DNA from 3 places in the Lysinibacillus sp. FSL K6-0102 genome. Region 2 is predicted to be linked to each of the others. Evidence: riboswitches for the same ligand, from Rfam matches in the RefSeq annotation. Region 2 holds a riboswitch; each other region holds the start of a gene.
What was found. A riboswitch is a leader RNA that binds a small molecule or an ion and turns the genes downstream of it on or off. The one in region 2 is predicted to bind thiamine pyrophosphate.

Region 1: linked by a shared signal. The riboswitch ahead of NYE73_RS13415 (ABC transporter substrate-binding protein) and the one ahead of thiC (phosphomethylpyrimidine synthase ThiC) in region 2 are both predicted to bind thiamine pyrophosphate.
Region 3: linked by a shared signal. The riboswitch ahead of thiT (energy-coupled thiamine transporter ThiT) and the one ahead of thiC (phosphomethylpyrimidine synthase ThiC) in region 2 are both predicted to bind thiamine pyrophosphate.

Annotation. Positions count from the first base shown of each region.
Region 1 covers NZ_JBBOPH010000001.1:2,646,477-2,649,760, forward strand. Annotated here, with positions in the region: gene NYE73_RS13405 (ABC transporter permease) at 1-475, opposite strand, end outside; gene NYE73_RS13410 (thiamine-binding protein) at 475-765, opposite strand; gene NYE73_RS13415 (ABC transporter substrate-binding protein) at 767-1,762, opposite strand; TPP riboswitch at 1,916-2,026, opposite strand; gene parC (DNA topoisomerase IV subunit A) at 2,135-3,284, opposite strand, start outside.
Region 2 covers NZ_JBBOPH010000001.1:243,561-246,844, reverse strand. Annotated here, with positions in the region: gene thiC (phosphomethylpyrimidine synthase ThiC) at 112-1,890, opposite strand; TPP riboswitch at 2,031-2,145, opposite strand; gene NYE73_RS01175 (AEC family transporter) at 2,206-3,135, opposite strand; gene NYE73_RS01170 (methyl-accepting chemotaxis protein) at 3,246-3,284, opposite strand, start outside.
Region 3 covers NZ_JBBOPH010000001.1:4,139,030-4,142,313, forward strand. Annotated here, with positions in the region: gene NYE73_RS21100 (hypothetical protein) at 1-202, shown strand, start outside; gene map (type I methionyl aminopeptidase) at 232-987, opposite strand; gene thiT (energy-coupled thiamine transporter ThiT) at 1,150-1,710, opposite strand; TPP riboswitch at 1,845-1,952, opposite strand; gene NYE73_RS21115 (DUF4870 domain-containing protein) at 2,078-2,401, shown strand; gene NYE73_RS21120 (hypothetical protein) at 2,457-2,579, shown strand; gene NYE73_RS21125 (AAA family ATPase) at 2,620-3,284, opposite strand, start outside.

The DNA.
Region 1 (3,284 bases), 2.4 Mb from region 2:
TTGTAGCACCAACCATGGCAAAATAATGCTTTAATTCTGGAGCTGTTTGTCTAAATCCATCCATCGCTGCAATGACAATCGGGAAAAAGCACACAAGACAGATAATGATAAGCTTCGGTAATAAGCCAAAGCCAAACCAAATAATAAGGAGCGGTGCCAAGACTAGAATAGGAACATTCTGCGACATAATAAGAATTGGATAAAACAGTTCTCGAATAAATGTAAATCGATGCAACACTATTGCCACCGTTAGCCCACAAGCGATGCCAATGGCCAAACCTAGTAGAGCTAATTGTACTGTAGCGAATGCATGTGGTAGAAAGGTTTGATACGACTGGATGGCTTCTGACAAAATACTACTTGGTGTGGGAACTAACCAATGAGGAACTTCAGCAAACCGCACGATTAGTTCCCATATGAACAAGAGGAAGGCAATAAAAATTATCGTCCTTCCCTTCTGTAATGCACGTTTCATTACTGATATTTCTCCGTTAATGTATCCATCGTAATACCCGTTGGCTGATATAAAATTTTCACTTGTGTAATGACATTAATGGCACCAAGTTCAATCATTTTCTCATTCATTTTTTCAATGATTTGGAGCAATGTTGAAAGCTCACCCTCCATCGTTGTTTCCAATGGATGTACCTCATATTTCACCCCAGAAGCATCGATCACCGCAATTGCTGCATCGACATATGGTATAACATCTTCATATTTCTCTGTCTTCGGAATGATTTGTACACTGATTAATGAATTTGCCATCTTATTTGGCCTCCTTTTTAGGTAAGAAATCATTAGTAAAGGCTTTTTTCGCATCAAATTCGCCCTCTAGTACTTGATTGCTTGACATCCATTTCGCGTAATTTTCCCACACAGAAAGCTTTTGCTCTCCCCATTGCTTGGCATCATCCTGATATTTATCAGCCAGCCATTCCTGACTTTTATGCACTAACGCTTTATCTAAATCAGGGGCCGCTTCGATTAAAATATCAGCCGCTTCACTTGGGTTTTCAATTGCGTATTCATAGCCCTTCGATGCAGCTGCCACAAAGGCTTTGACTACATTCGGGTTGTCCTGTATCATTTTTTCATTTGTAGCTAAAACTGGCGTATAATAATCCAATTGATCACTATAATCTGTAAGATATAGCATATTAATCTTTTCCCCACGCAGCTCAGCCTCAATCCCAGTCCATGCATAATAAATCCAAGCAAAATCTATATCTTTTTCCATCATTGTGAAGAAATCTAAATCCCCTGCATTGACGATATCTAGCTTATTAATATCTGCCTTTTCTTTTTGCATGAGTGATTGTAAAACGGCTTGCTCTAATGGCGCGCCCCAACCACCATAGGTTTTACCTTCAAAATCCTTTGGCGATGTAATGCTCTTTGAAGCAATAGAAGCAAAGCCAGATGTATTATGCTGTATAATTGCTGCGATGGAGACCAGCGGCACATCCTGGACTCGTGCCTGTGTTATGCCTTCCTGATAGCTCACGCCAAAATCCGCCTTTCCAGAAGCAACAAGCTGATCTGCGCCCGCCTCACCAGGCATAATAATATCAACATCTAAACCCTGTTCCTCAAAATAACCGAGTTTTTTGGCAACATATAGTCCTGTATGATTTGTATTCGGCGTCCAATCCAGTACCACAGACACCTTTTTCAGCTTGTCTGCAGCCTGCTTGTCATCCTTGTCACTACAGCCTACTAATGTCAATAGTGCTGCCAATAAAATAAAAAACCATTTTTTCATGCGAAAGCCTCCCAGTTTGTAATATGAAAGTGTTCATGAATGAATGTTGTCACCAGAAGAAAGCGTATACAATGTTGGCAAGCTGTTGCTTGAAAACATAAAAAAACGCCTAGGATTCCTCCCAGACGTATTGCAATCAATCTTCAAAACTTTGCTTTTTGAATAGATGTTCCCTACGCTGGTACGAGCCAAATCAGGTTCAAAGGGTCAGCGTCTATCGGACACAATCTCAGCTAGCAATTACTAGCCCCCCTACATTCTTTCGCTATGAACTTTTCGATGATTATTATACCCATAGTTTCACTTAAATGACAAGGTGCTATTTTGGAATAGAGCTTAAAGCCCAGTACTCCTTAGAGACTGGGCATGCATTTAGCTTGGTTTCTGTTCTTTTTTGGCTGTTACAACATGAGAAATTGCTCCATCTGTTGCAATATCCACTTTAAATGAACCATTGGAATGGCGATCCGCACGAGACAATGCTTGTACGTCAATCATCTCTTGAACACCTTTTTCAGTTTCAATCACAACCTGCTCCTCGTCTGTTGCTTGAACAACTGCCACAATTCGGTGAGGGTTTGCTTTTAACTCTGTTAATACTTTTAGTCCACGTTTTGCACGACTTGCTACTTCAACTTCAGCGACATTCATTTTTTTCACGGCCCCACGCTGTGTCACAATCACTACATATTGGGTAACATCAGGCTGTAATACATTGACTCCAACTAAGGCTTCTCCATCTTTTAGTGTGATCCCTTTCACACCACCTGTTTTCACACCTGTCACAGGTAGTTCCTCCATTGGGAAACGAATCGCATAGGCTGTATCCGTTGTGAGCATCAGCTCCACGTCATCAGTCACAAATGATGCATAGATCATCGCATCACCAGCCTTGACATTCATCGTTTTAATTGGCTTTGAATAACGCGTTACCGCATAGTCTGCGAGTGGTGAGCGCTTAATTTGGCCATCTTTTGTGGCTGTGAAAACATACGTATTTGGCTGGTCAAAGGTTTCGAAACCATAAACCGCAATAATCGATTCATCTTCCCCTGTTGGTACAATACTTGAAATATGCTGGCCGAGATCCTTCCAGCGTATATCAGGCAGCTCATGAACAGGCTGATAAATATAATTGCCTCGATTTGTGAAAAGCAGTAGATGGTGCTGTGTATTTAAATTTGCTTCATACAATAAATAATCCGAATCCTTCATGGCAAAATCTTGCCCGTTTGAAGCGGCATGAGAACGTATGGATGTACGTTTAATATAACCATCCTTCGTTACTGTCACGACAACCTCTTCACTTGGCACAAGGACATCCAATGTAATTTTGATTTCTTCAATTTCTTGCTCAATCTTCGAGCGACGAGGCTCTGTAAAGCGTTTCTTAATATCTAGTAACTCTTGTTTAATAACACGCACTAGCTTAGCTTCACTTTGTAGAATCCCCTCTAGCTTTGCAATTAGCTTATTTAACTCGTCCTGTTCCTGACGAAGCTCTGTAATATCCGTATTCGTT
Region 2 (3,284 bases):
TTATTGATATCCAAATCCAACTTTCACTCCATGTGAATCCACTATTCACATGGAGTTTTTTGATTAAGAAAAGGCCTATGTCTATTTTTTTGACATAAGCCTTTTCTTTCATTATTGGTAAATTTGACTGCCTGCTTTTTTAAACTCCTCAGCCTTTTCTTTCATACCTTGATGGATCGCTTCAGTCGTATTCAAATCCTTATCTTTCGCATAATTACGAATATCCTGTGAAATTCTCATGCTACAGAATTTAGGCCCACACATAGAACAAAAGTGTGCTGTTTTTGCTCCCTCTGCTGGCAGTGTCTCATCATGATATTCCACTGCACGCTCGGGATCTAGTGACAGATTGAATTGATCACGCCAACGGAACTCAAAGCGCGCTTTAGACAGTGCATCGTCTCGTTGTTGTGCACCTGGATGACCTTTTGCTAAATCAGCAGCATGTGCAGCAATTTTATAAGTGATAACGCCCACACGAACGTCCTCGCGATTCGGTAAACCAAGATGCTCTTTCGGTGTCACATAACAAAGCATCGCTGTACCAAACCAGCCAATCATGGCTGCCCCAATGGCTGATGTAATGTGGTCATAACCTGGAGCAATATCTGTTGTGAGTGGTCCTAATGTATAGAAGGGCGCTTCCTTACAAACCTCTAATTGCTTGTCCATGTTTTCTTTAATCAGATGCATTGGTACATGACCTGGTCCCTCAACCATTACCTGAACATCATGCTGCCAAGCAATCTGTGTTAGCTCGCCTAGTGTTTCAAGCTCTGCAAATTGTGCCTCATCATTGGCATCTGCAATTGAGCCTGGGCGTAAACCATCACCTAAGGAAAAAGCAACATCATAGGCTTTCATAATTTCACAGATTTCCTCAAAGTGTGTATACAGGAAATTCTCTTGATGATGATATAAACACCACTGTGCCATGATAGAGCCACCTCGAGATACAATACCTGTCACACGATTTGCTGTTAGTGGTACATAGCGTAAAAGGACACCTGCATGAATGGTGAAGTAATCCACACCCTGCTCAGCTTGTTCTATGAGAGTATCACGATAAACCTCCCACGTTAAATCCTCTGCTACACCATTTACCTTTTCTAAAGCCTGATAAATTGGCACTGTTCCCACTGGCACTGCAGCATTTCGAATAATCCATTCTCTAGTTGTATGAATATGTTTACCAGTCGATAAATCCATAATATTATCTGCGCCCCATCGAGTTGCCCAGGTCATTTTCTCAACTTCTTCTGCAATGGAAGAAGATACAGCAGAATTCCCGATATTCGCATTGATCTTTACATGAAAATTACGCCCAATAATCATTGGCTCTGCCTCAGGGTGATTAATATTAGAAGGCATTATAGCACGCCCAGCTGCAATTTCTGAACGTACAAATTCAGGATCCATATTTTCACGAATCGCTACAAACTCCATTTCAGGCGTTATAATTCCCTTTCGTGCATAGTGAAGCTGTGTCACATTTTTACCTTTTTTAGCACGCAAAGGCTTTCTCGCCAACTCCGGGAAGACATTTTCTTGAATACGCGGGTCATCAACATGACGAAAGCCATTATCCTCCGGTTTAATGGAGCGTCCCTCATATGCTTCTACATCCCCTCGCTCTTGAATCCATGCATTTCGTAAGGCAGGTAAACCTTTCGTAATATCTACTTGGTAGGCTGGATCTGTATAGGGCCCACTTGTATCATATACTCGAATAGGAGCATTTTCTTCATTTCCAAAACTGCCTGTTGTCGGACTTAATGCAATTTCTCGCATAGGTACTAGAATATCTGGGCGTGATCCTTCCACATATACTTTTTTGCTTCCTTCAAAGCTGGACATAATGGTAATATTCTTTTCACTAATTGCTGACATGAGCTACTTCTCTCCCTTAAATTTATTTTGATATAAGGACCGATTCTAGCTCACCCCAACAATCCAAAAAATAAAGGCCGAATCCAAAATAATTATTTGGATCCGGCCACGAATGTAAAGGTCTATTGATTGCATACTCTGCAATAGCTTCTTAACTTTCCCACGCTGGTATGAGCCAGATCAGGTCCAAAGGGTCAAGAAACTTCGTAGCGTTTCCCTCTCAGCCTGACTCATCAGACTCCCCTAGTTAATACTATTTAGTTTGATGCTAGTGTAGCAGATAATACTAAGAGATGGAAGTTATTTTTTATCTTGCTAGGTAAATAATACTTCTGCAAAATAGATCACAATGGTTACAGTTATACAGCTTACAATGGTTGAAAATAAAACAGCTTGCGCGGCTGTTGCTGATTCTACATCATATTCCAATGCTAGACTAGAACTATTGCGGGATGTTGGAAAGGCACTAGCTATAAACAGTGATTGTGCGACGACTCCATCTAATCCCAATATATAAATAATGGCCAATGCAACAGATGGTCCAATAATTAGTCGCGTAAAACAGCTGATAAAGACGGTTTTATTAAACATTGATTTCATCTCTAGTTGTGATAATTGCGCACCTAAAGTAATTAGAGCCACAGCAATAAATCCATCTGCCACATGTTCTACTGGTATTTTGATAAACTGTGGAATACCGATATCAAAATAATTCATAGCGACACCTATAATCAGCGCATGAATAATAGGCATTTTAAAGAAATCCTTGATGATTGTCATACCTGACTTTGTAGAAGAAATTAAATTGTATAAACCATATGTATACGTAGTCATATTTTGAAAGATTACGAGCATGACCTGAATGGCTACTCCAATAGGTTGCGTGGCAAATATCATTTGAGCCACTGGAATACCGTAATTACCCGAGTTAATGAGCACAACACTATTTTTAAAGACAGCTGCCTCTGTTCTAGCTAAACCTAACCCTTTTGCCATAAAGTGACTGAGTATCATTTGACTACCGATAAAGAGTACAATAAATAATCCGACCTCTCCCAGTACAGTTAATTCCACATGTGTTTCATATAAATTTACAAAAACAGCTGCTGGCATAAAGCAATATGTAATAAGCTGAGACAATGCTTTTAAATTAAAGCGAAATTTCTTTTGTAGTATAGCGCCTATTACAAGTAACACTAAAATAGGTACAACAATTTGAAAGAAAATCATTCCGAGATACATCATATCAATGTCCCCCTTCCAGTGTTAATAGTAGTGTTGAATTCCTTCTAGGTCAATTTCTCCGGCTTTCACCATAAAGAAGACTGCCTCTATATTGAAGGCAGCCTTTCTTTTTAAGCAAGCTTAAATCGGTTTACAACTTCTTGTAGCTC
Region 3 (3,284 bases), 3.9 Mb from region 2:
TTTAGGAGGAGCCATTGCGCTACATATCCGTTTCCATCACTTTGATGTTATGTATCCAAGTGTTTTTATTTGGGCTTATATTGGAATCGCCATACATAATGGTTTTGATGAGCTACTTGTTACTACAGCCGCTTTATTTTTATGCGGTGTTCTCTTTGTTGGCATTTTATTTATTAAAAAAAATCCTGCCTACCAAAAATAAATTGGTTAGCAGGATTTTTTCATTACATCCTATTCTTCGTCTAATGACGTTAAGATAATTGGTTTATCTTTTGTTACAATGACTGAATGTTCGATTTGAGCTACAAGTGATTTATCAGGCGTCACGAATGTCCAGCCATCACCTGCTTCTACGATATGCTCTGCCTTTGCTGAGATAAATGGCTCAACCGCAAGGACCATACCTTCTTTCATAATAGTAGAATCCCATGCATCGTAATAATTTAAAATATGGTTTGGTTCATCATGTAAAGATTGACCTAAGCCATGACCTGTTAAATTCATAATAACAGTTAACCCATTAGCATTTGCCTCGCGTTCAACAGCTTTACCAATTTGATTTAATTTAGATCCAGCCTTTACCTTTGTCATTGCTCGATCAAAGGCACTTTTAGCAACACGGCAAAGCTTTTCTTTGTCCTCATAGCCATCACCCACAACAAATGAAATACCTGTGTCAGCAAAATAGCCATTTAAAGAGCCTGAAACATCAATATTTACGATATCTCCCTCTTGAATAACACGCTTTCCTGGAATACCATGTGCTACTTCTTCATTGACGCTAATACATGTATACCCTGGAAAATCATATTCTCCCTTTGGTCCTGAAATAGCGCCAGCCTCTGCAAACATGCGACCAGCAATTTCATCAAGCTCAAGTGTTGTAACACCTGGTTTTGTGGCAGCTTTCATTGCTTCGCGAATTTCAGCACAAATGCGTCCTATTTTTTTAAAAGCTTCAATCTCTTCTTGCGTTTTTACAATCATGTATAACGTCCCTTTCATCTAATATCTATTCTTTAATATAACATAACTTTTTATGCGTATAACGATAAACGCTTTAAATATTGTATGCTTTCCTACTTTGCAAAGTGCTAAAAGAGTTATTCACGACAAAAAAGTCCCTCCACTCATGTGAAGGGACTAGCGTTAAAATTTTCTTTGCATTAATTGGGGAGCGGCTGTGAATAAAAGAACACCAACGACAGCCGTTAAAATGGTTGCTGGTAGCATATATGTACCATTGTAGATGATGGAATAGATCCATGCATTCTGGTCACCCGCATATTCGGCAAAAAATACAGCACCAGCAATTGTATGTGCTGTGTATCGTAAGAAGCCCGCGAAAACGGTACCTATGATTATATAAAGTGCCATTTTTGTTTTGTTCATATGTTTAGCAGCGTCTAACACTGGTCCACGTACAACCGCCGCTAATCCTACAACAGTAAAAGCAACACCATAATCTAGTAATCCTTGTAGCCAGTGCACGATATAAGAACCAAACATTGTTTGCATAACACCCACAAGTAGTCCCGTAGTAAGACCAGCTACTAAGCCCCAGCGAAATGCTATTAACATAATTGGTACCATAACAAGACTAACTGAGCCGCCTTGTGCCCATACTTTAAAGGAAACCTGATCCAGTACGAGACCTATCGCTGCAAAAATCGCAATCTCCACTAGCATTAATAGTCTTTTTTTGTCCATACATATTCTCTCCTTTGTTCCGATGTAGGATACAAGAGCAGGAATAGAAAAGCGCTGATATGTCTCTTTCTGACACCTTTTTTCCTTTACGGACGAAAAAACGATGTCAGGACAGAGCCTCACATCGTACAAGTGTCGGTTTCTATCCACATCCCTACGCAAGCGTTAACTTACAGGTTCGAAGAGTCAAGGCATTACGTGCCCAGTCTCAGCTGACATCATCAGCTCCCCTTGTGGTCGTTACATCTGAATTTATTTGAACACTCTCATTGTACGCAAAGGATTGAAGGATTACAACCTTCCATACATCATTTTTTTGAAACTTTGCTGTTTTTCATGCGTAAATATTTAAAAAGGAGGTACAACTATGGAGAATCAAAAAATTTTAGCTGCCTTTAGTTATCTTAGTATTTTCTTCGCCCCTTTTATCGTTCCATTAATTGTATATTTCGTGACTAAAGATAGTGATGTAAAAAAACATTCGATTCGTGCACTTGTCTCTCATTTAGTTCCTTTTGTTTTTGGCATCCTGTTCTTTATTGTCTTTGTTTTTTCCACATTTAGTTTAGATCCAACCTCCAGTAATAATACAGTGATGATTATTTGGTTTGTTTCATTCGCCATCTATGCTCTCGTCTCACTAGGTATTGTGATTTGGAATATAATTCAGGCTGTTCGTGTTATCCGTTAATGTTTTATTTTTAAGTGAAACAGGTAGTAGTAATTGTAAAAGGAGCTGTTTTGGGATGAAAGTATCAAACGTTGTAAAAACTGCCGTTAAGTTAGCACCTATTGTTATTCCTATCGTAAAAAAAGTAATGGCTGCAAAAAAGGGCACAACGCCTACAACCACAACTCGAAAAAAATAAAACGGAGGCGTATTCCTTTTAGAGGAAATACGCCTTCGTTTTATTTCACTTCAAAATGGGTTTGACTATGGCCATTTAATGTTTTTTCCACATGTAAAACTGCTGGCATCGCAGATTTCAATTCAGGCACATGCGAAATAACGCCAATCATACGACCAGAATCCTGCAAATCAATTAATGTATCGATTGCTTTATTTAGTGATTCCTCATCGAGCGAGCCAAAGCCCTCATCAATAAACATCGTTTCAATATGAATATTACCTTGGTAGCTTTGAATCACATCTGCCATCCCCAATGCAAGGCTCAACGAAGCATTAAACTTTTCGCCACCTGATAAAGTTTTGACATCTCGTAATTGATCTGTATAAGCATCATAAACATCAAGACCAAGGCCACTTTGCTTCGCATGCTTTTCTAATCTATCTGAACGTCTAAGCTCAAATTGACCGTTTGATAAATGATACAGACGTATATTGGCAGCTTCTGTAATTTGATCTAAGTAGTTAATTTGTATATAACGCTCAAAGGATAGCTTTTTCGAATTTTGTCCATTTAATAATCCATAGAGCTCCTTTACTCGTCCTGCTTCTTGTTCAAGTAAATGAAGCTCTTTCGCTATTTCTTCCACCCTTTCACTAAAGCCTTGGCATGCTTGTATAAAGCCATTCATCTGTTGCAAACGTTTAAATGCTTCCTCATAGGAAA